4 regions of the Sporomusa rhizae genome follow, and region 3 is predicted to be linked to each of the others. Evidence: a T-box and tRNA genes for the amino acid it is inferred to sense, from the RefSeq annotation. Region 3 holds a T-box; the other regions hold tRNA genes.
The links. A T-box is a leader RNA that pairs with one kind of tRNA and senses whether it is charged. The one in region 3 lies ahead of leuS (leucine--tRNA ligase), so its partner is inferred to be a tRNA-Leu.
Positions count from the first base shown of each region.

Region 1: it encodes a tRNA-Leu, which carries the amino acid that the T-box ahead of leuS (leucine--tRNA ligase) is inferred to sense. The anticodon was not compared.
Region 2: it encodes a tRNA-Leu, which carries the amino acid that the T-box ahead of leuS (leucine--tRNA ligase) is inferred to sense. The anticodon was not compared.
Region 4: it encodes a tRNA-Leu, which carries the amino acid that the T-box ahead of leuS (leucine--tRNA ligase) is inferred to sense. The anticodon was not compared.

Region 1 is NZ_CP156925.1:2,956,168-2,962,145, forward strand. Features, by position in the region: rRNA gene SRRS_RS13935 (16S ribosomal RNA) at 1-1,562, opposite strand, end outside; gene SRRS_RS13940 (hypothetical protein) at 2,187-2,645, opposite strand; gene SRRS_RS13945 (DUF1848 domain-containing protein) at 2,794-3,696, opposite strand; tRNA gene SRRS_RS13950 (tRNA-Leu) at 3,775-3,863, opposite strand; tRNA gene SRRS_RS13955 (tRNA-Cys) at 3,908-3,982, opposite strand; tRNA gene SRRS_RS13960 (tRNA-Gly) at 3,990-4,064, opposite strand; tRNA gene SRRS_RS13965 (tRNA-Phe) at 4,071-4,146, opposite strand; tRNA gene SRRS_RS13970 (tRNA-Asp) at 4,151-4,227, opposite strand; gene SRRS_RS13975 (response regulator) at 4,361-4,723, opposite strand; gene SRRS_RS13980 (hypothetical protein) at 4,755-5,420, opposite strand; gene SRRS_RS13985 (ABC transporter substrate-binding protein) at 5,566-5,978, shown strand, end outside.
Region 2 is NZ_CP156925.1:2,020,423-2,026,400, reverse strand. Features, by position in the region: rRNA gene SRRS_RS09180 (16S ribosomal RNA) at 1-540, opposite strand, end outside; tRNA gene SRRS_RS09175 (tRNA-Gly) at 578-652, opposite strand; RNA gene ssrS (6S RNA) at 968-1,142, opposite strand; tRNA gene SRRS_RS09165 (tRNA-Cys) at 1,146-1,221, opposite strand; tRNA gene SRRS_RS09160 (tRNA-Pro) at 1,319-1,395, opposite strand; tRNA gene SRRS_RS09155 (tRNA-Leu) at 1,422-1,508, opposite strand; tRNA gene SRRS_RS09150 (tRNA-Leu) at 1,512-1,594, opposite strand; gene SRRS_RS09145 (IS110 family transposase) at 2,347-3,723, shown strand; gene SRRS_RS09140 (VOC family protein) at 4,121-4,498, opposite strand; gene SRRS_RS09135 (YnfA family protein) at 4,706-5,032, shown strand; gene SRRS_RS09130 (hypothetical protein) at 5,357-5,785, opposite strand.
Region 3 is NZ_CP156925.1:2,354,757-2,360,734, reverse strand. Features, by position in the region: gene SRRS_RS10790 (bifunctional UDP-sugar hydrolase/5'-nucleotidase) at 1-735, opposite strand, end outside; gene trxA (thioredoxin) at 921-1,244, opposite strand; gene leuS (leucine--tRNA ligase) at 1,280-3,760, opposite strand; T-box leader at 3,811-4,018, opposite strand; gene SRRS_RS10775 (hypothetical protein) at 4,128-4,532, shown strand; gene SRRS_RS10770 (aminotransferase class V-fold PLP-dependent enzyme) at 4,609-5,978, opposite strand, start outside.
Region 4 is NZ_CP156925.1:1,933,977-1,939,954, reverse strand. Features, by position in the region: gene SRRS_RS08680 (IclR family transcriptional regulator) at 1-715, opposite strand, end outside; gene SRRS_RS08675 (hypothetical protein) at 956-1,126, opposite strand; gene SRRS_RS08670 (hypothetical protein) at 1,158-1,754, opposite strand; SAM riboswitch class I at 1,922-2,024, opposite strand; tRNA gene SRRS_RS08665 (tRNA-Leu) at 2,224-2,312, opposite strand; tRNA gene SRRS_RS08660 (tRNA-Cys) at 2,319-2,393, opposite strand; tRNA gene SRRS_RS08655 (tRNA-Gly) at 2,404-2,478, opposite strand; tRNA gene SRRS_RS08650 (tRNA-Phe) at 2,484-2,559, opposite strand; gene trsS (radical SAM (seleno)protein TrsS) at 2,636-4,042, opposite strand; gene SRRS_RS08640 (DVU_1551 family NTP transferase) at 4,115-5,245, opposite strand; gene SRRS_RS08635 (XdhC family aldehyde oxidoreductase maturation factor) at 5,227-5,978, opposite strand, start outside.

The DNA of each region.
Region 1 (5,978 bases), 600 kb from region 3:
TTAGACGGCTGACCCCGGTTCGACATTCGACCTTCGACTTTTGACTTTCGTAGGTTTTTCTTCCCTTTCGAATATCGTATGTCGAAAATCCAATGTCGAATCGGTTATCCCACCGGCTTCGGGTGTTTCCAACTTTCGTGGTGTGACGGGCGGTGTGTACAAGGCCCGGGAACGTATTCACCGCAGTATGCTGACCTGCGATTACTAGCGATTCCGACTTCACGGAGGCGAGTTGCAGCCTCCGATCCGAACTGAGAGCTTGTTTATGCGTTTGGCTTACCTTCGCAGGCTTGCTTCGCTTTGTTTAAGCCCATTGTAGTACGTGTGTAGCCCAGGACATAAGGGGCATGATGACTTGACGTCATCCCCGCCTTCCTCCGCATTGTCTGCGGCAGTCTCCTTTGAGTTCCCACCTTTACGCGCTGGCAACAAAGGATAAGGGTTGCGCTCGTTGCGGGACTTAACCCAACATCTCACGACACGAGCTGACGACAGCCATGCACCACCTGTTTTTGTGTCCCCGAAGGGAGGAACTTATCTCTAAGTTTTTCACTCAATGTCAAGCCCTGGTAAGGTTCTTCGCGTTGCGTCGAATTAAACCACATACTCCACCGCTTGTGCGGGCCCCCGTCAATTCCTTTGAGTTTCAACCTTGCGGCCGTACTCCCCAGGCGGGGTACTTATTGCGTTAACTCCGGCACAGGAGGGGTCGATACCTCCTACACCTAGTACCCATCGTTTACGGCTAGGACTACCGGGGTATCTAATCCCGTTCGCTCCCCTAGCTTTCGCGCCTCAGTGTCAGACACAGTCCAGAAAGTCGCCTTCGCCACTGGTGTTCCTCCCAATATCTACGCATTTCACCGCTACACTGGGAATTCCACTTTCCTCTCCTGCACTCAAGATCCCCAGTTTCCTGCGCCTATACGGGGTTGAGCCCCGCACTTAGACACACGACTTAAGAATCCACCTACACGCCCTTTACGCCCAATAATTCCGGACAACGCTTGCCACCTACGTATTACCGCGGCTGCTGGCACGTAGTTAGCCGTGGCTTCCTCCTTTGGTACCGTCATTACTTTAGATTATTTACCCAAAGCACGTTCGTCCCAAACGACAGAGTTTTACGATCCGAAAACCTTCTTCACTCACGCGGCGTTGCTCCGTCAGACTTTCGTCCATTGCGGAAGATTCCCCACTGCTGCCTCCCGTAGGAGTCTGGGCCGTGTCTCAGTCCCAGTGTGGCCGTTCATCCTCTCAGACCGGCTACTGATCGTCGCCTTGGTGAGCCTTTACCTCACCAACTAGCTAATCAGACGCAGACCCATCTCTAAACGATAGCTTACATGTAGAGGCCATCTTTCTTATCTTTATCATGCGATAAAGATACCACATTCGGTATTAGCACCACTTTCGCGGTGTTGTCCCCATTTTAGAGGCAGGTTATCTACGCGTTACTCACCCGTTCGCCACTAGGAGTTACAAGTAACTCCCCGTTCGACTTGCATGTGTTAGGCACGCCGCCAGCGTTCGTCCTGAGCCAGGATCAAACTCTCCATAAAATTGTATGCCGTCTATATGCCTTATTGCTATTTGCCGGCTGCTATCTAGATAAGCAGATAAACTACTATATCAGAAGAGACAGGCAGAAGTTCAAAGTCATATTTGACTTCATTATTATGGAGCCATTTGTTGGCTCATAAATTCAAAAAAAGAATTGTTTTGTGTGCTCAATGAGCACCGCACATCTGGCTTTCCGTACATTGTATTGAGGCGCCATAACACGACGGCCTATACAGCCATGCATATTATGAAGCTCATACGATAGTACGCTGATGCATTACTTACATTGTTCAGTTTTCAGGGAACGTTTTGTTGTTGCCGCGTTTTCAGCGGCGACAGTTATATATGCTATCACGTTAATTTTAACGTGTCAACAACTACTTTAGAGTTTAATTTTGCCATTTTTGAAACAAATTGTAATCAAAACTGACGACTTTTATATAATATCATATGGATATTAATTATGTCAACAAGCGTTTTTCTGTTTTATACATTGAAATATAAATTTTAAAATCTATATAATTCTGTATTACATATAAGCCATTTCGCATGGTTTTAGAAGCATTAATCTTTTCATAAAAAGAGGAGCTTCTCATTTGTTCAATGAAAGCTCCTCTTAGTTTTTATTGGATAGTTCTAAACAATTGTGCTAATACTTGATATTTCGCGTCACGAAAAACTTGATCATAGTCAACAATGTACCATTCATTATCAATTTTTTCTAAGCCCACTGGCTTAATAGTTAGACTAATAGAGTTTTGTTGCTGCATCGTAGCAACAACTGCTGCATAATTTCCTTGCACAGCAACTTTTTTCACAGAAAGCAGATTATAATTTTGGATGGATGAACTACTTTGTCCTGTTACAAATTTAAGCACTGTCCGGGTATTGCCAGTAGATGCCGGCGACACATATGATGCAGCTTCATTCATTCTATTTCCTTTTGCCGCATCAAAGAAATTATGTACCACTTGTTCCGAGGATAAACCCGACACTCGCTTGAATGTAGACCCACCACCGCAACCAGCGGTAACTAACAAGGCCAGACAAAGCATTGCGACTAAAAATAACTTGTTTCTCATAGGTTAGGTACTCCTTTCACTTCATCTAACATTATGGTAACAAGAGACATGATTATTGTATCATACAATTAGCACAAATTATATACCAATTTTATGTTAATTATTGACATCACTAAGTCAAAAATATTAATAAAAATCTAACATCCTATTACAAATTAACATCATAATATCCCAGCAGCGATGGAGATTCCGGTTTATGTTTCTTGTGGTTATTGCTGCCGGCAAAATAGCTACCCGCATAACAATAACAGCATCCATGCAGGCATGTATCGTAAAAGCCAATATCTTTACTCTTTATACAGCCACATTCCGGTCGTTGATACTTATCTTTTTGCTTTTCGATATCCAAATTAAATACTTTTTTTATATACTTATCGTCTACACACTTATTTGGCAATACATTGAATCCTTTTAAATCAATTCGTTCAGCACAGCTAAAAATTTCCATATCGTTGTTACACGCAATAGCTACCATCTTTTTAATCATCTCACCAAATTCGGGTAAAGTATAGTTTGTGCCCAGACAAATTCCTTGCTTTTGTAGTTTTCGAAAATTATAAGTTGCTTTACGGTATTCATCAACAATACTAATAACCACTCGCTTAGTAAAACCTCGTAATTCTTCCGCAATCTTAGCAAATTTTGATAAATGATATTCATAAGGAGTTAGATTACTAATGATAATCGGATCATATCTCCAGATTACTTTCTCATATTCTAACTTTGCTGATAATTGTTTAAAATCTTCTATTCGTTGAGGAAGAACGGGTAAATTAGGTTCAAAAGATACCGGATAATCATTTACTGTATATTGAAAATAATAGCGATACCCCCGACTGTCTAGCTTTTGCAAGCTTTTAAATATAGGGGCGGCATTTTTTGTCCAAAAAACAATAACATCTACATCACCAGGAAGAAGTGATACATATGATATTTGCTTGCTATTAAAAGGATTAACAACAGTACAATATCCGGCCTCAATTCTGTTCATAAACCATGTCGGAAAGAAAGCAGGTATATCTGTTCTTCTACTAGCACATATAATCATCATAAACCCCGCTGTACTTTTATTTTAATATACTATATAACGAAAGAGACTTCGCAATATGCGAAGTCTCTTTCTACCTACTGGTGCCGAGGACCGGAATCGAACCGGTACGGGTGTTACCACCCGACGGATTTTAAGTCCGTTGCGTCTGCCAGTTCCGCCACCCCGGCATGGGGTATAAATAAAAACCACTAAATGTGGCTTCTACTTTTTATGGAGGCGGCACCCAGATTTGAACTGGGGGATAAAGGTTTTGCAGACCTCTGCCTTACCACTTGGCTATGCCGCCATAATTATGGAGCGGAAAACGAGATTCGAACTCGCGACCCTCGCCTTGGCAAGGCGATGCTCTACCGCTGAGCTACTTCCGCTTTAAATGGTGCCTCAGGACAGAATCGAACTGTCGACACGAGGATTTTCAGTCCTCTGCTCTACCGACTGAGCTACCGAGGCATATTGGCGACCCTGAACGGATTTGAACCGTCGATCTCCGCCGTGACAGGGCGGCATGTTAGACCGCTACACCACAGGGCCGCTAGAAACCGCGTAATCCAGTATATCTTAGCCTTTACTTAAAGTCAATAGCCTTTATCGTTAAAGTTAAGTTAGTGATACCAGAACAAATTTTATTATATATCAAGAAAATCAAGTCGTCAAGTGAATATATCTATACAGCTAGTACTTTATTTATAGTTTCTTCTACCTGTTCAGGGTCAAAAGGCTTAATGATAAAACTTGAAGCCCCCGCTTTGAGTGCATCTGTAATAATACTACGCTGACCAATGGCCGTCACCATAATAATACGCGCCAGCGGATCTTCCTCATGAATAAATTTTACGGCCTCAATTCCGTCCATAATCGGCATAGTAATATCCATTGTAACCAAATCAGGTTTGTGGTGTCGATATAACTGAACTGCCTGTTTTCCGTCTCCAGCCTCAGCAACAATTTCATGACCGTTATCTGTTAGCAGCTTTTTTAACATCATACGCATGAATGCAGAATCATCACAAACTAAAATTCTTGACACAAATATACCTCCCAAAATACAATAATCCAAATTATTTTTGCAACTTTAGTCGCAAGCTTTCAAGCGTTTGATGTAATTTCTCAGTTAATCTTCCCTCAAGTTCAGTAAGTGTTTTGGCATCAAAATCAGCGGTCATAATCGGGGTTCGTTTCAACCGAATTTCACTAAAAAACTCATCTCTATATATATTATAGTTTACAGTAAAATTGCTCTCCGTAGCAAAATCACTGTAATCTATTATAACATAAGATCCATTTAATGCCTTAACAGATTCTTGCGGATTTATAAAAAGTTCAAATCCTGATAATTGTTTAGGTAATTGTGATATATATGCCCACTCCATAATTTTTTTTTGGCGGAAGCGAAGGCATAAAGAAGCTGGGTCAAAATTCGCCAAACCTCGTAATGTTCTTTCAAGCCGTTCTTTTAATATTTTTTCGAGCAATACTATGTCACCGGTAATAAAACTTATATCACAGAACTCAGTTAACCCAATCACTATACGAGCTAAAAATTCTTTTGTAGCTTTATCATATAGAATGGAAAAACTCCTGTGCCTTACTGAATTATTATATGTAAAAATGCGATATTGAGACCCACAAGTCATCATTTCACTAATTAATGTGAATCCAAAAAGCTCTTGTGGAACTTTTTGCAAAAAATCCCACTGCGTAACCTGTTCAATTATTTTTTCCATGATTGTTCCTCTCCTGCTGATTTTATATTATATTCTTGCCTCTTAGCAAAAAACCTGCATATCATGTAACCAAAATACAAACTTTGAATACTATGAAGTAGTTCCTAACGGCTTAGAGGTTTAAAATTATCAAGGAGGGAAAAACATGTTTAAACGTTGGGGAGGACTGCTTTCAGTTCTACTTGCACTCACCTTCTTAATTACCGCCTGCAGTCAGGCGCCTGCTACCCAAGTTACTCCAGCGAAAGGACCCGCCTGGGCTCCTGGATTAACGGCATTACCACAAGAAACTGTCGTTAAAGTTGGCATGAAGCAAGTCGTTTCAGATGCCGGAATTCTTATCGGCATGGCACAAGGCTATTACAAAGATCTTGGCATTAAAATTGAACCGGTTCAATTTAACACCGGTCAAGAAATGATAAACCAGTTAGCGGCAGGGCAGCTCGATGTAGGCGCAACAGTAACAGCTTCCGGGCTGTTAAACGCTATATCTCGTGATATTCCAGTTAAAATCGTAGCCGATAAAGGTATTAATGTTCCTGGTCAGGGGTACTACCG
Region 2 (5,978 bases), 330 kb from region 3:
TACCGCGGCTGCTGGCACGTAGTTAGCCGTGGCTTCCTCCTTTGGTACCGTCATTACTTTAGATTATTTACCCAAAGCACGTTCGTCCCAAACGACAGAGTTTTACGATCCGAAAACCTTCTTCACTCACGCGGCGTTGCTCCGTCAGACTTTCGTCCATTGCGGAAGATTCCCCACTGCTGCCTCCCGTAGGAGTCTGGGCCGTGTCTCAGTCCCAGTGTGGCCGTTCATCCTCTCAGACCGGCTACTGATCGTCGCCTTGGTGAGCCTTTACCTCACCAACTAGCTAATCAGACGCAGACCCATCTCTAAACGATAGCTTATATATAGAGGCCATCTTTCTTATCTTTATCATGCGATAAAGATACCACATTCGGTATTAGCACCACTTTCGCGGTGTTGTCCCCATTTTAGAGGCAGGTTATCTACGCGTTACTCACCCGTTCGCCACTAGGAGTTACAAGTAACTCCCCGTTCGACTTGCATGTGTTAGGCACGCCGCCAGCGTTCGTCCTGAGCCAGGATCAAACTCTCCATAAAAGTATATTTATGGAGCCTTGATGGCTCTATTATTTCTTGGAGCGGAAAACGAGATTCGAACTCGCGACCCTCGCCTTGGCAAGGCGATGCTCTACCGCTGAGCTATTTCCGCACCGTTAAAGTTTTGACGTGGTTTTATTAACCACTTGCACATCTGGCTTTCCGTACATTGTATTGAGACGCCATAATACGAAGGCCTATACAGCCATGCATGTTATGAGGCTCATACGATAGTACGCTATGATGCATTACTTACATTGTTCAGTTTTCAGAGAACACATTACCCTGTTAGCAACGGATTAATATTATAACATTCATTCTTCGTTATATCAACACTTTTTTTGTGCCAATTAATTCCGTCGTTACAGCGACTTATATAGAATACCATGTTGTTTATATTAAGTCAATTGTTATTTATTAGTTTTATTACTAGCCCAAAATGTCGTCTCTTTATATGTCCAAACCTGCACCTAGCAGGTGGGCATCCTGAGATATACTTTTGTCCTCCACTCTAAAGGCGGCTCGACAGCCATATATCATTGAATTCCCTATATATCAAAGTAGGTTGGACATATCTAAGATAACATGCATTCCAGGCATTTTTTTGGAGGCGACACCCAGATTCGAACTAGGGGATCAAGGTCTTGCTAACCTTAGCCTTAACCACTTGGCCATATCGCCGTCATTTCAGATTTATTACTATAGCAAATTTCATCAGTTATGTCAACTGATCGTTTTGCAAAAAAAATAGACCAATTCCTCTGATCTAGAATATTTCTGGTCGGAGCGGCAGGATTTGAACCTGCGACCCCCTGGTCCCAAGCCAGGTGCTCTACCAAACTGAGCCACGCCCCGAAGTTATAATGTTTAGTTATAATAAATGGTGCCGGAGGTCGGACTCGAACCGACACGGAGTTACCCCCGGCAGATTTTGAGTCTGCTACGTCTGCCAATTACGTCACTCCGGCATATGGTGCGGGAGAAGGGACTTGAACCCCCACGGTCACCCGCCAGATCCTAAGTCTGGTGCGTCTGCCAATTCCGCCACTCCCGCGTCCTCGGATTATAACTATACCAGTTGAATCGATTATTGTCAACATAAATTCAAGATTTTTTTAAACCCTTATTCTCGCCCGTCTTCATCTAGTGGTTTCAAAGCGGATTGTAATTTGGGACAATAAAAATCGGTATGTACCATTACTAATCTCCTGAACTCTCATTACATATCGGCCAACATCTGAAATTTCACAACTCAATTAGTTCTATTTAAGAGTTCCAATTAAACTTCTTTTTCTATAGGATGATTTATCGTGCCTAGCTGGTTTAGCTTCCGTATTACCGATTTGAATCAACTCTCTTGTCCAAAAAGCCGGCTTTGACTTTGTTAGCGCTTGGCTCCAAACAAATAATCGGAGTGAAATATAAATAAATAAAATTATAGCCAACGAATACATTTCCATTTTTGCAACCCCTCTCTAACTTATCTTTAATTCAAGTATATCACCATATATCAATTACTAAAAATGATTGATTTTAATATAATTAATCGTTTTTAGTAATTGATTGCACGTACAGTAAAAAAAACTTTGGGGATCAATCGCTACCTGAAGATAAAGAAAACACGGCTTGCGCCGAGCCTTTGGCGAAAGCGGAAGTCGATGTTGCCCTTATCCAGGCGAAAGTTATACTTTCTAGTGTGTGATATAGTGAATATAACAGGAAAAACCCATTGACTTCGTGTAAGATGAAAGTATCTGACGAAGAACTTCATTCTTACTACCTACTACCCCTAGGAGGTTGAAGTCAATGGGTTCTACATCAAATAATATTCAAGGTAAGAAAGGTTGTCAATTCTCTCAACTCCTTCGTGGAGTAAATTTTGAGCAGGTTTTGTTAGTAGCAATTGATGCGGCTAAGTTTCTACCTAAAGCACTTATTTGTAATTACTTTGGTGACATTATTGATCACTCGTTCTTTTTCTCTGTCGACAAACCTGGCTTGAATCTATGTCTCGCTAAATTGGAGAAGGCTAAGGCGACATTTAACATTGAGAGAGTATTTATCGGTATCGAAGCCACCGGGCATTATTATGAAGATATAGTTCGCTTCTTTACTTCCCATGGGTATACCGTAGCTATTATTAATGCTGCTACTACCCATGAAGAACGTTCCAGTGCTCTCAATTGGTGTAAAACAGATGATCGTGATTTAGTTGCTATCGCTTATTCCTTAAAGAATAATAAGGCTACCCAATCACAGCTCCCTACGGGACATTACCGACAATTACTCGCCTTAACCAGAGCTAGAAGACAAGAAATTAGAAAGCGTTCCGTAATTCGCATTGAAATCAGAAATTTGATGGACAAAATCTTCCGTCCCTTTCAAGGTTTAGTGTCCTTGCATCATAACCGTCCCAAAAAGGTCCGTATCTTTAGCGATTTTTTTGGAAAATCATCACTTTGGTTCTTGAAGAACGCCCCCCATTCATCAGATATCCTCCGACTTGGTGAACCAGGCTTGCGGCGCATTTCTAAAGAGCACAATTTAAAACTGCGTCAAACAACTATTCAGAAACTTTTACAAGCGGCACAATGCGCTTATTCACTCTCAAAAGCAGAATTAGAACCAGAACTTCTTTTGCTGCAACTTAAACTAAGTGATTTAACGCGATTAGATGATAATATTGACCGACTTGAAAAGGAAATGGAGATACTCCTTCTTCAGACAGATGGGTATTTGCTATTAACAATTCCGGGAATTGGTGCTGTTACTGCAGCCGAATTATTTAGTGAAATTGGCGATATCTCTAATTTTGATTCAGCAAGTCAACTCATTAAAAAGGCGGGAACCAATCCAATGGTAAGACAATCCGGCGGCCAAAAAGGTTACTATGGGCGTATTACAAAGCAAGGTAACAAGCATTTGCGTTACGTACTTTACCAGGCAGGTCGCAACATATGTCGTCATAATATTGATTTGAAACCGTTCTTTGACCGTTTGAAACAAAAAGGTAAGCATTCCAAAGTAATTTTCATTGCCATGGGTAACAAACTGCTCAAGATCGTATTTGCCATGCTAACAAAAAAACAGCCTTTTCACTCAAAAACAGCAAAAACGATTATCAAAAATGAAGTGTTAAAAAAGCTAAGGCACCAAAAATCCCTCGAACTATTATCTGCGTAAGCACGACAACATAGAGCTTTTTCGCTCTGGGACAGAGCGGAGATCGAATACTTTCTTGAGGCTATGACCTCGTCTGATAGCATTATCCACCTCGTCCTGTAAATGCGAATTGTACGTTAATATGAACTTGTACTTTTGCTAGATTGCATCCCTACAGTGATTGAAACGAGGTATTTTCCCGGTTCAAGTCCGAGAGGGGAAAAGCTCTTTTATTCTGTTCTTCGTCAGTTACTGTATGTTTAATGGTAATTTCTGTTAATCGATTAAGGCAACAGGCGTATTTGCTATGCTCAGATTTCATAAAAAATTATTTGACATAGTACGCTATCAGAACAAAAAAAAATGCCAAATTCGCTTCTATTTAAGACTGCTTAGTTGATGGTTACTTGTTTCGTTATTATCCTCTAAATTCTATTAGTTCCCCATCAGGGCCGACAAATACTACTCTGCGCCAACCTTCTTCACTGGGCTCGCGGGTTCCTGCCGGATGAGCTTCGGTATCAATAGGGATGCCGGCCTTCTTTAGCCGGGCATAATCTTCGTCAAAGTTATCACTCTCAAGGCAGAAGTGAAATCCTTGGTTTGTTTGTCCTTCCGGCATATGTATTAACTCTAAAACGGTGTCGCCCAATTTAAGATAAACTATCTTTTCTATGGTAGGCACAGGCACATTTTGTTCATAATACTTTTTAAAACCAAAATTGCCTTCGTAAAAATGTATAGATTTTTCCCTATCCTTAACGATAAAGGCTACATGATCAATGCGTTTAAACATTAGACTGCCCCTCCGACCAGTATTCCTAATTATAGTTTCAGTTAAATTCATTCACTATAGTATTGACTTACGAACCAAAAGATATTTAAAGTAATGTATCGGCAGCCGAAGCAATCTAAAATAGCAATTTAATTTAAATTTGTTTACTAACCAAGCAAAATTTGCTAAAATGTATTGAGAATAATTATCATTTAATCGGAGGTAACTATGGAATTTTTCAAATCGATGGGATACTTTGTTCTTGCCGGCTTATTTGAAATTGGGGGAGGGTATTTGATCTGGTTATGGCTACGTGAGGGCAAAGGTCTTAGCTATGCATTAGCTGGAGCAATAATCCTTGTCTTATATGGAGTAATACCAACATTACAGCCTACGAATTTTGGTCGAGTTTATGCAGCATATGGTGGTGTTTTTATAGCCTTATCTATTCTTTGGGGATGGGGCGTAGATAAAGTTATTCCTGATAAGTTTGATATTATTGGTGGTGTCATATCGCTAATTGGAGTAATGATTATAATGTACTGGCCTAGATGATGATGTCAACATTAAAAACGAGCTAACCGAAAAGCCCATCCCCTAGCTATGCGCTAAGGGTGGGCTTTCATCTTATACGCATTAATCTAATTTATAGACTTAATGCTTCCTGCAATTTAACTTTCAAGTAGAATTTATACTACCACTTAGGTATTAACCCTGTTATTATAAAAGTTGTCTATTGGGGATATTACCCCCAGCAGTTTGAGTTCTTTACATAGAAGAACAAATGATAAAAAATGGCTAGAGGCTACAGATATAAGCCTAGCATTGTTGAGAAATAAATATAGTCCTCAGAAGAGAGTTGCAGGGGAAGTTCCTTGATTAGTTTTTCAACTCTTCAATTTGCTTTTGTATGATTTCAATTTGGTCTTGCAATTTTTTCAACTTAGACTCTAGATTTCTGATTGACTTATTACTTTTTTCTCTATTAGGAGGTTCAGAAAAATCTTCTTCATCTGACTTTTTTTCTTTTTCAATTGTCTTCTTGTCTTTTTTCGGTAATTCTTTTTCTTTTTCGGCTAATTCTTTTTCTTGTTGCGCTTTTATGAAGTCATTAAGTAGTGTTCGCTGGGAAGAAATAGTAAACAAAGCTTGTGCCACTAAAAAAAATCCATTTCCCAAAACATTAAGCTCATCGATGGTTAGTGATTGTGCAATTGTAAGGCCCAATGCAAAGAAAAACACTGTGAGTTCCTCGGGGGATAATTCGAATAATATGGATTCCCCTGGGATTTCTCTAAACTCTTCCAAGACCTCCCCCCCACTAAACCAATCTCCTGCGCTCTCCAATATATGCGTTACCGGTTATATCTGTGCCTTTTCGTCATAGAATCGGCCAAACTTCCTATGAAATCAAGATATATTGCTTAACAACCCGGCGGCATATTGGGATAACATCAAAATAAAAAGCTGACCACGAGGCCAGCCGATAGTTTTAGTCTTT
Region 3 (5,978 bases):
AGCGTCGACACCATCGGTATTCCACGCCAGATCAGCCGCCTCACCTTTAACCTCATTAGCTGCATCCACTTCGCTGCCCATATGTGATAAGACTACTATAATATCAGTTCCCTGCTGTTTTAAAAGCGGTACAAGCTCTTTTACTGTTTTTGCCGGATCACAAAAAATGAAATTTTTACTATAGGCTGGGTTAGTTTTGTAAGCTGTCTCAGGAGTTGTTAAACCTATTATTGCGATTTTTAGCCCATTCTTTTCAAGAAATGTATACGGCTTAGCAAAACTGACGGGGTTGCCTGTTGTTCTATCCACAACATTAGCGGCAACAAACGGAAAATCGGCTTGGTTAATACGTTCTGTTAAAACTTGAATTCCCCAGTCAAACTCATGGTTACCTAGAGCCATCGCAGCAAAACCCGCCTCATTCATAACCGCTACGACTGGTTTGCCGTACAACATATTTGAGTCTGGGCTTCCCTGAAACATGTCTCCTGCACTAAGAAGGATTGTCCCTGAAGGATTCTTAGCAGTCTCTGCCTTTAAATATCCCACAAGTTTGGCTGCTCCAGGATTTTTCCCGGCTTCAATCATTGTACCATGAAAGTCATTTACCGTAAGAATGGTAATCGTTTTAGTATCTTTTGGTTCTTCGGCGGCAAGGGCTAAGGGTAAAAATAATAGCAAACAAATACAAAGCAAGGGGATGAATAAACCTACTTTTTTACTATTTGTCTTCATTCCTGCCTCCTTTCTCAGTTAGTTCTAATTATGACAAAAACTAGAAGCAAATACAAGCTAAAGAAAGCACCACTTGCGCAAGCCTATGACGCAAGCCAAAGTTAATTCTGATCTTGTCAGGTCGAGATTACGCTTTCTAGCTGGATAATAAAAACTCCCGGACCAGCTCCGGGAGTTTTTTTAAGCTAAAAAACTTTTTCTAATGTAGCACTTATATCCTTATGTGGTCGATAACCAGTAATTCTTCCGACCTCACTGCCGTTTTTAAAAACCACCAAGGTAGGAATGCTCATGACATTGTATTGAGTAGCCAATCCCTGCTGCTCATCAACATTAACTTTTGCGACAACAGCTCTCCCCTCAAAATTCTTGGCTACAGTCTCAACTTCGGGCGCTACCATTTTACAGGGGCCGCACCACGAGGCCCAAAAATCAACCAGAACAGGTTTGTCTGCTTTTAATACAGCGTCATTAAATTCATCCGTACTGGTAATGTTAAGCACGCTCATCTTCTCGCCTCCTAAAATTAATACTATTATTATCCCTATTTTACAACAATATTAACCAGCTTTTGCGGTACAGAGATCACTTTAACAACCTCTTTACCGGCGATAAGTTCCCGAACTTTTTCCTGCTCAAGCGCTGTCTTTTCCAGTTCTTTAGGAGTTAGGCCGGCCGAAACCACAACTTTATCCCGGACTTTACCATTGATTTGCAGTACAACTTCAACTTCTTCCACTTCCATAGCGGCAGCGTCAAATGTTGGCCAGAATTGTTTGTGCACACTGCCTTCAGCGATAGTTTCCTGCCAAAGCTCCTCGGTAATATGCGGAGCAAATGGTGCAAGCATTTTCAGCAAGCTTCCCACAACTTCACGCGCTAACCCGGAGTTTATAGTTACGCCTTGATCTTTTATTGCATACATGGCATTAACCAATTCCATAATTGCACTGATTGCTGTATTGAAATTGAAGCGTTGACCAATATCTTCCGTTACCCGCTTAATAGTTACATGTAGAATGCGACGTAGTTCTTTCTCGGGTTTACTTAGTTGCTTAGGGTCGTATTCAGATGCTTCGGTACCGATTAAAGTAGTATAGTGATCGACTATCCGCCATAAACGATTCAAGAACCGGTATGCGCCCTCTACGCCTTGATCGCTCCACTCTAAATCACGTTCAGGCGGCGCAGCAAACAGGATAAACATGCGCGCAGTATCTGCACCATATTTGCTGATAATTTCTCCCGGAGCAACAACATTGCCTTTAGATTTAGACATCTTTGCCCCGTCTTTGATAACCATACCTTGAGTTAGCAGGTTTTTAAACGGCTCATTTACATTTACCAAACCGGCATCCTTTAATACTTTGGTAAAAAAGCGGGAGTATAACAGGTGCAATATAGCGTGCTCAATACCACCGATGTATTGGTCAACAGGCATCCAATAGTTTGCTTTATCCGGCTCAAACGGTTGATCTGTGGTATGTGGACTTGTATAGCGGAAATAGTACCAGGAAGAGCAGATGAAGGTATCCATGGTATCTGTTTCGCGCCGTGCTTTACCACCACATTTTGGGCAAGTACAGTTTATGAAGTCTTCAGCTTTAGCCAATGGCGACACTGAGCCACTGGTAAAATCAACATTTTCAGGCAGCAAAACCGGCAATTGGTCTTTAGGTACAGGTACCGTACCACATTCCGGACAATAAATAATTGGAATAGGTGCCCCCCAGTATCGCTGGCGGGATATCAGCCAGTCCCTTAGACGATAATTAACACGCCGTTTGCCAATGCCTTGTTCTTCAAACCATTGAGCAATCCTCACCTTGCCTGCTTCATTATCTAAGCCGCTGAACTCACCGGAATTAGCCATAGTTCCTTGTCCGCCATAAGCTTCGGTCATATCACTAAGACTTAGTTCCTTACCAACAGGCTGAACTACAATCTTCTTGGGTAAACCATACTTATTAGCGAAGTCCCAGTCACGCTGATCATGAGCAGGTACACCCATAACCGCACCAGTACCATATTCGACTAGTACATAGTTGGCAATCCAAATAGGCACTGGTTCGCCAGTAAACGGATGAACAGCATAGGCACCCGTAAAAATTCCTTCCTTCTCTGTTTCGGTAGAAGTCCGGGCAATTTCACTTTGATTTCTAACGCGCTCGATAAATGTCCTGACAGCTTGTTCTTCCGGTTTGCCGGCAATAAGCTTGTCCACCAGTACGTGCTCAGGAGCCAGCACGATGTAGCTCACGCCAAACACAGTATCATGGCGGGTAGTATATACGGGAATCTTATCGTTTATTTCAGGAACTGCAAAGCTAAACTCGGCCCCTTCGCTGCGTCCAATCCAGTTCTCTTGCATGGTTTTTACACGGTCTGGCCAACCTTTAAGTTCACTCAAATCAGCTAAAAGACGATCCGCATAATCTGTTATTTTCAGGAACCACTGTTCGAGATCCTTTTTAACAACTACAGAGTCACAGCGCCAGCAGCGACCATCAACAACTTGTTCGTTGGCTAATACCGTATTACAGTCATTGCACCAGTTTACTGCGGCCTTCTTTTTATAAGCTAATCCACGTTCAAAAAAGAGTAAGAACAGCCACTGTGTCCAATGATAATAATGGGGATGGCAGGTTGCAACTTCACGGTCCCAATCATAGGATAATCCCAATTCTTGCTGCTGATTGCGCATATTAGCAATATTATCCCAAGTCCAAGATGATGGATGAATACCATTCTTAATGGCGGCATTCTCAGCAGGCATGCCAAAAGCGTCCCACCCCATCGGGTGCAGTACATTATAGCCTTGCATGACTTTAAATCTGGCAATAACATCACCGATAGAGTAATTGCGTACATGCCCCATGTGCAAATTGCCAGACGGATAAGGAAACATTTCTAAGACATAGTATTCCGGACGCTGCCGGTTAATAGTATTAGAGAAAGCATCATTCTCAGCCCAGAGTTTTTGCCACTTGGCTTCAATCTCATGCGGCATATATTTTTCATTCATCTAGTAGTTCAATCCCCCTCGGACAAAATTAAAAAAGTCCCGTGGCTGACGCCAGGGACGAGATTTCTCGCGGTACCACCCTGCTTGATGACAACTGTCACCCACTCTTACCAATAACGCAGGTTCGCGTCAGTTGCTACAATGAGTTCACAACCGCTCCTTGGCAGCGAGTTCAACTGTCACGCAGATTGGCTCGCAGCAACCGCCAACTTTCTGAACTACATCGTACAGCTTACTATTCTGCTTCTTCGGATTTATTTGTTCCATTATATAGCAACAAATTATAAAAGTCAACTTACACCTTGACTGGTAAAAACTGTTCTATATCGAGCAGACAGTCATAGAATAGTTCATAAGGAGGTGCGTCATGTATAAGCTTATTATCGGCAATGTCAGAGTTACCGTGAATGATGACAGTATTAAGCGGGAGCAGGCCGCCGCTTATGCCAAGCAGGCTATTTCTACAGCCGGTCAGCAGGGCAAGCTGCTTTCCCACGTCGAGCTTAGCGACGGTCCGGACGGGATAGAGGTCTCTACTACCGAGAAAGCTGGCTGCCGTATGATCCGGAAGACCATAAAACAAAGCATGTTGGATGGCCTTCTCGATGCTGCCAAAGAAAAACTCTATCCTACCGGTACTTTTTCTCAAAAAGAATTATGGTTTGACAGCGAAACGGGCCAGGAATGGCGAGGCGTAGAGGTGGACACCGCTCGCACGGAAGTATTAGACAAGTTAGAGGAATGGATTAAATCAGCCAACTCTAATAATTAAATGGAAACAGAGGCAGCCACAAAATCAAAACCACCCAGAAGCCGTAGATCCGGAGTCTAGGTGGTTTTAGCCTTATTTAGCAATACAGATATTCACTCTGCTCTTTGCCGCCGCAGCGGTCAGGTTCCAATACATATGCATATTTTCGCGCATAATAGTTTCGGTTTCTAGCAACATGGCATAATAATTTGTAAAAGATATCAATTTCCTGATAGGTATTGTATATCCCAAAACTCATCCTTACCAGACCAGGTATCGTTTTGTCGTCGTAGGTTTGATAATATTTTATTTCTTTCTTAGTTAGTTTAAGTAACTTTTCTACATAGGGGTGAGCACAAAACAAACCGTTGCGGACTGCGATGCCGGCTTCCTGTGATAAAATCTCAGCAATTTGGCTATGATGTAAACCTTCCATAGTAAAAGATATGAGACTTACGCGTGCCTCACTACCATCCCTGCTACTATACAAATTTATGCCTGGAATACTACGCAAACCATCAATTGCATAATCAATTAGCCCTCGCTCGTAGGTATGGATATCGTTAATATTTAGTTTAGACAATGTTTCAATGGCAGTAATCAGTGCCAATACTCCTATCATATTGGGAGTTCCGGCTTCACATTTTGCCGGTGGGTCATCCCATTCAATATATTCATGTGAAACTAAGCCAACGGCTCCACCGCCTTGATACACCGGAATATTGCTGGCAAATGTTGCTTGTGGCCCGATAAGTACTCCCGCACCAAACGGCGCATACATTTTGTGCGCGGAAAAGGTTAGATAATCTATATGTTCTGGTGAACTGCAAGGTTTCATATCAACAGACGTATGTGGTACCCATTGAGCCCCATCCACCAAAATTTTAGCACCGTATTTATGCGCCAGCCGGGCAACTTTAGCAATAGGATTGATATAACCCGTAACATTAGAAGCGCCAGTAACGGTTACAAGAATTACTTTTCCTCCATAAGCCTTAAGCTTTGCTTCCAGGTCCTTTACTGACAGCCTTCCAGACCTAGTCAGCGATACATAGTCTACAGTAAATTTGTCTCGCCATGGCAAATCATTAGCTAAGTGCTCCATATCTGTCGATAATACAACCTGCTCTTTGCCGCCTGGAGAGAGCGCGTATGCTAACATATTGATTGACTCGGTAGTGTTTTTAGTAAAAATGACAACGTCACTTTTGTCTGCCTTCACATACCCCTTAACAACCTCACGAGCTCGTTCATAAAGTTCAGAAGTGAGAATAGATTTATAACCTCGACCGCGGTGAACGGAAGCATACCACGGAGCAAAGTGGGATATTTCCTGTAACACAGCGTGCAGCGGCGGTGTGGTAGCTGCATTGTCAAAATTGATTGCTGTAACAAACTTACCATTTGCCAAAGGCACTTTAGTTTCTGCCCCAGCTACTAAGGGTCGGAAGTAATTGCCCGAATTCC
Region 4 (5,978 bases), 420 kb from region 3:
TTTCTTTGTCGAAACAAGCCGTAGTTCCCGAAACAGTAATCGCTGCCTCAATTTTGCCGTTGGCATTAAGGATTGGCGCTCCAATACAAGTAACACCCTCCATGGTCTCATTGCTCGCCACAGAATAGCCTTGCTCTTTTATTTTAACAATTTCCTCAGTAAGCGCCTGTCTGTCATTAATGGTGCAAGCGGTGTATTGCGGTAATGCCTGGCAAAGCACTTTTTCAATAAACTCATCAGTATTATAGGCAAGGAAAACCTTGCCTAAAGCCGTACTATGGAATGTATTACAATAATCAAAACACGGAATGATGAAAACAGGCCGAGTTGGTTCAAATTTATCCACAATGGTCAGGCGCCCGGCTGATAATACGGCCAGTAAGACAGCTTCATCAACTTCTTCCACCAAAGCTTTAAGGTATGGGGAGGCGATCTTGCGGATATTTAGCCGTTCTGTACAGGCTAAGCCTAACGGCATCAGTCGAAAACCCAAGGTATAGTGTCCGGTATCGGTCTGCCGGACAAAATCTCTTGCCAATAAGGTTTGCAATAAATTGTGTACAGTGCTTTTTTGCACTCCGAGCTCCCGGCTTAATTCGGTAACGCCCATTTCGCGCGATGAACCCTCGAGGATAAAAAGCAATTCGATAGCCCGGTCAACGGATGCAACTAAGTATTTGCTTTTTTCAGTATTACTTGATATATTCTGGCTCAATTTATTTCTTCCTCACTAGCCTACGTTCGGTTATACCGAACATCGTTCTGAATTTTAATTTTAAATATTGTTATTCTACACAATTTGGAAAATTCCTTGTGTTTTTAGCGTGGAAATATTTTTTTGCAGCATTTCTTGCAAAGAATTTAAGCTGTCTTTAAACGAATTTGCTATGCCATAAGTCTTTATCCTAATAAAAAAAAGCATCTGTTGTCCCTTTAAACAGATGCTCTCTGAAATTTAAATTCCGTCGCCATACATGCCTTCGAGCGGCACATTTCTATCTTTCTGAATAAATGTTACTACTTTGCCATCACGAATAATAATAACAACTTCATTCCCCGCCTCTTCTCTTGGGGCCAAGCTGCCGACTTCATTATGTTCGTTGTATCCTTTACCTCTATCCGTCATCGAATGATCTCCTCTCATTTCTTCCTGCTCCTTAGTGTCCAAAGAAACCACTTCTTTCTGTTAAAACCTGCTGGGCTTGCTGAATATGGCTGCTTTTGATTAGAACTTCAATCAGCCCATACGATTCAGTTAAACGCAATATGGGAATATGGGCTTGCGCTAAGCCTGCCGCTACCACCGTTACTGCATTTAACAGCGAATGTCCGTTTTTGGTTTGTACCGCAACTTTAACACAATCGTCAATAACCTCAGGCTTATACTGTAGCTTTTCCAGCCCTTCACAAACTTTTGTTAAAAAAGCTCCCTGGACTACAAAACTCACTTGGTGCGGCTGAATAGACACCATATCCAGGACAGCTCCATAGCCGGCAACAGACTCTAAAACACTCGCTATCTTTCCAGCACCGTTATCTGGCGTAGAATTGAAAAAGGAAACAAGCGCAATCTTCCTGTCATAAGAAACCTGAAATTCCTTGTTTGTTCCAGAATCATCTATTAGTATCGATTTAACATTAGACATGGCTGCCATCGGCGACATTCGTTTGATCTGGCACATTCGCAGTTGCTTATGTTTTTTCTCCGGAACATTTTTTTGCGCTAATTCGCGCGTCAGGGTAACAGTACTCATTGTAAACAGCACCTCCAAATGGCCATACTCTTTTCGTAAATCTAAGAAAAGACTTTGTTTGCGCCAATTCTTTAGAACAAGGGCACAAACCTTAGTCGTTCTTACTTGCTCAAGAGGAAAATATAAAAAGCCCCTTTCCGAGGAAAGGGGCCTGTGTCTACACCTTCCTCTTATCTGCCAGGATTACTCCTGCTGGATTTAGCACCACTGCAGTAAACTGCCGGTTGCCGGGTGTCATCGGGCCAGTCCCTCGACCACTCTTGATAAGAGCTCTTTTAAATTGAATAAATTTTATCACGAACATCTAGAAAATGTCAATATATCAACCAAGCCAAAACCAATTAATAAAGAACCCGGTACAAAACATTAACCCTTACTGAACTGTAGTTACCTTTCAACATGTTTGCATATTTTTTACAAAAAAATAAAAATGAGCTGCCTTTAGACAGCTCCTAACTTATTTTAATATTGGTGCCGAGGACCGGAATCGAACCGGTACGGAAATTTCTTTCCGACGGATTTTAAGTCCGTTGCGTCTGCCAGTTCCGCCACCCCGGCATTATTTGGAGGCGACACCCTGATTTGAACAAGGGGATAAAGGTCTTGCGGACCTGTGCCTTACCACTTGGCTATGTCGCCATAAAAAAAATGGAGCGGAAAACGAGATTCGAACTCGCGACCCTCGCCTTGGCAAGGCGATGCTCTACCGCTGAGCTACTTCCGCTTAAATGGTGCCTCAGGACAGAATCGAACTGTCGACACGAGGATTTTCAGTCCTCTGCTCTACCGACTGAGCTACCGAGGCGTAAATTGTATTACCGACGACAGTTATATATATTATCATGTTTATCATTCCGTGTCAACATAACATCTTTTGGTTTTTATATTATACTGTCTTTTCCTAGTTTCTTCCGATACAGCGGTGCGCCCTGACGGTTAGTGAGATTATAGGCGCAAAACGGAATCAGCCGGTTATCTGGCCCGACTACATGAATAAAACATTGTTTTAATCGATCCAAATCCAAGTTCCATACATCTTGAAATGCCATCCCCGAAACGGCAAGCGTATAGGTATTCACCTGTTCTAGAAATGCATCAAGACTGGCTGTATTTCCAACACCCGCCTGAGTTAATTGATCCTTGCACTTAGTACCAATTTTCGGAGCTGACCATTGCCTGGCAACAAACTGCCTGGCGCGTTTTGCCCCCTCTGTTGCCGGCTTACCCTGACAGCAACAACCGCTCGCCGAATCTTGTTTAAGCGGTTTTATTTGCCCGTCCGGCATTAAAATAAAGTTAGCGTGAAAAGAACAATGGGCATGTTCGCCACCTGGCGGACGGAAATCACTTGCTTTCATTTGCCCGTTTGTCTGTTTTTCAATTTCACGAAGCACCCTAGGAAGCGTAATACGGCCACTGTCGTCAGGCTCTTCGGGATATCTCCCAAAATAGCTTACAGGTTGGAAGTGGACACCCCTGACTATCGGCATGTTTCTTATGGCAAATTTCAAAATATCACCCAACTGACTGTCGTTTACACCAGGAACCAGAGTCGGTACAAGTACCACCCCAAGGTCATGTGCCGCACAAACCTCTATTGCCTTTTTTTTGAGGTCAAATAGTGCCCGCCCTCGCAGTTTTAGGTAGACATCGTCGCTTATCCCATCAAACTGCAAAAAGACACAGTTGAGACCGGCGGCTTTTAATCTCTCTACATATTGTTCATCTGCCGCCAAACGTAAACCATTGGTATTAACCTGGAAAAAAACCAGACCTAGCGTTTTGCCCAAAGCTATAATCTCCGGCAAATCATCACGCATAGTTGGTTCGCCACCTGATAGCTGAATGTTAAACGGGCCGCCACTATTCATTAGCATTCGGTACCAGCCCTCAATAACCTTGAAGTCAGGCTCCTCCTTGCAGCTCTCTGAAGCAGAGGCAAAACAAACCGGACAGTGCAGGTTGCATAGATTTGTTACTTCCAACAACACACAGCAGGTTTGCTGACGGTGCTCCGGACATAGACCGCAGTCAAACGGGCAGCCTTTGTCGACTTGGGTTGCACATGCCACTGGTGACGATGGGATCTGCGGGTTAACCCAATCAAGATACCCAGGCTCTCCTTCCCACACACAGACTTGAACCTCGCCATGCTCCGGGCAGTTTTTTCTCAAATAGACATTATTACCCTTTAACACCCTCACTGCCGGAATCCGCTTCAAACACTCGGGACATACACTTTGGGTTGTCGAAAGCGCTATTTCCTTCTGCTCTATAGCCCTATCCATTGCATCGCTACCTCTCCCTGTAAGCAGTTTGCTGAATAAACATCTATTCTAGAAATATAGTAAAATCCTTCCCTACGGATTATTTGCTGAGAATACTATCTCATCTAAATGCATCCCCAAAATGCTTGCTGCCTGATTCCAAATAACTTCCGCAGTCCTCTTTCTTCGGGAAATGGCATCAATGATCTCGCGATTACCAGCAAATCGATCCAATGCCGGAGTAAAACGTTCCGACAACGACACGCGCCTGGTACCCTGAACTAATTTATCGGCTAAAAACACTAATGCTGCCTCGTCAATGGCACACTCCGGCTTTAGTTCCATATCCATATGGGAAGCAACGATACTGGACAATTCGGAAAATCCCTTGCACCTTAGCAAGCGTTCCCCACGCTTAGGGTGATTAGGCTTTCCCTTGCCCAAATCATGCAAAAGACCGCCAGTATATACCAATTCCGTACTGAGACTTAGCCCCGCACAGTTAAGATGACTGGCTAAACTTTTGCCGATCTCAGCAACCATGTGCCCGTGCTGCAATACCCTATCGTCATCCTGGTGCTTATTCAATATGGCAAGACATTCGTCATACGTCGGTATGTGGCGCCGCAGATAAAAACAAGTAAGCTGATTAAAATCCTCCATAGTATCCATATCAAGCAATATTCCTTGATCTGCCACTGGCACATCTACGCTGTCAGCTTCATACTCATTAAGAATACCGCGAAGTCCGTCAGCTCCGTCGCCACTTAGGATTCGGTCAAAACACGTGGCGTTAATAAGCGGCGGATGGCCGCGTTCTCCGTTAAAAACCGGATAGACCACGGCAGCATTAGTCTTGCGGTACTCACGCACTACGTCTTTAATGCTATGTCTTCTTATCACCGGAGTATCTCCTGGTAGTAAAAAGAATGCCTCCGCATCGCCGGCAAAGGTTTTTAGTCCGGCAACCACAGAAGAAAACATCCCTTGTGAGTATTTGGGGTTCTCAATAATATCAACTTGCAATTGGTCTAATACAGGATATAACTCAGCCGACCGATACCCCACTACAATCCGGATATCTGCTACCCCTGCCATTCGCAGACTGTCTACTGCCACTTCAATTACTGTTTTTCCTCCTAGCGGCAATAACGGTTTGAATGTCCCCATGCGGGAAGAGTAGCCTGCGGCTACAATTAGCCCTACTATCCTTGCGCTAGACATCGTTCTCGCTCCGCCCTTACTTTTATTAATTCGGCAACAATACTAACCGCTATTTCCTCCGGAGTCTCGGCATCAATATTAATACCTATCGGCGAATTGACCCGCTGTAAGCTTTGCGCACTGACTCCTTTGGCTTGTAGCTCCTTATATAAGTAATCCCGCTTGGTTCTGCTGCCAATCATCCCAATGTAACAAGCCTCCGTTTTGAGCGCTTGCTCCAGTACGATCCCGTCATGTAAATGGCCTCTGGTCACAATGACCAGATAACTATCTTGGTTAATAGGAAGTTTTGGCACACACTGATAATTATCCACAACCATTACTTCGGACTGCGGAAACCGCTCCTTATTGGCAAAAACCGGGCGGTCGTCAATTACTACTGTTACAAACCCTACCATATCTGTTAACTTGGCAATCTGCTGTGAAACATGACCTGCCCCAAATAAATACACAACGCCAATTATCCGGATAGGCTCAACAATAAATTTCCAGCCTTCTGCAGCATCAGCATGAATAGAAATTTTAGCCGGTCCTGTTTTCATTTTTTCCATAAACGCCGGTTCACATTGAAAATTGCCAACAACAGTGCCGTCTTTGGTAACAAGACATTGCTGCCTTTGCTGCCTGTTCTCCTGCCTATAGGTTAGCTCTGTGATAAGCCATGCTTTCTGCGCGCTATCTATTGCAGCGACAATACCCTCATAAACCTGCCGGTTGCCGGCATTGGATGCAT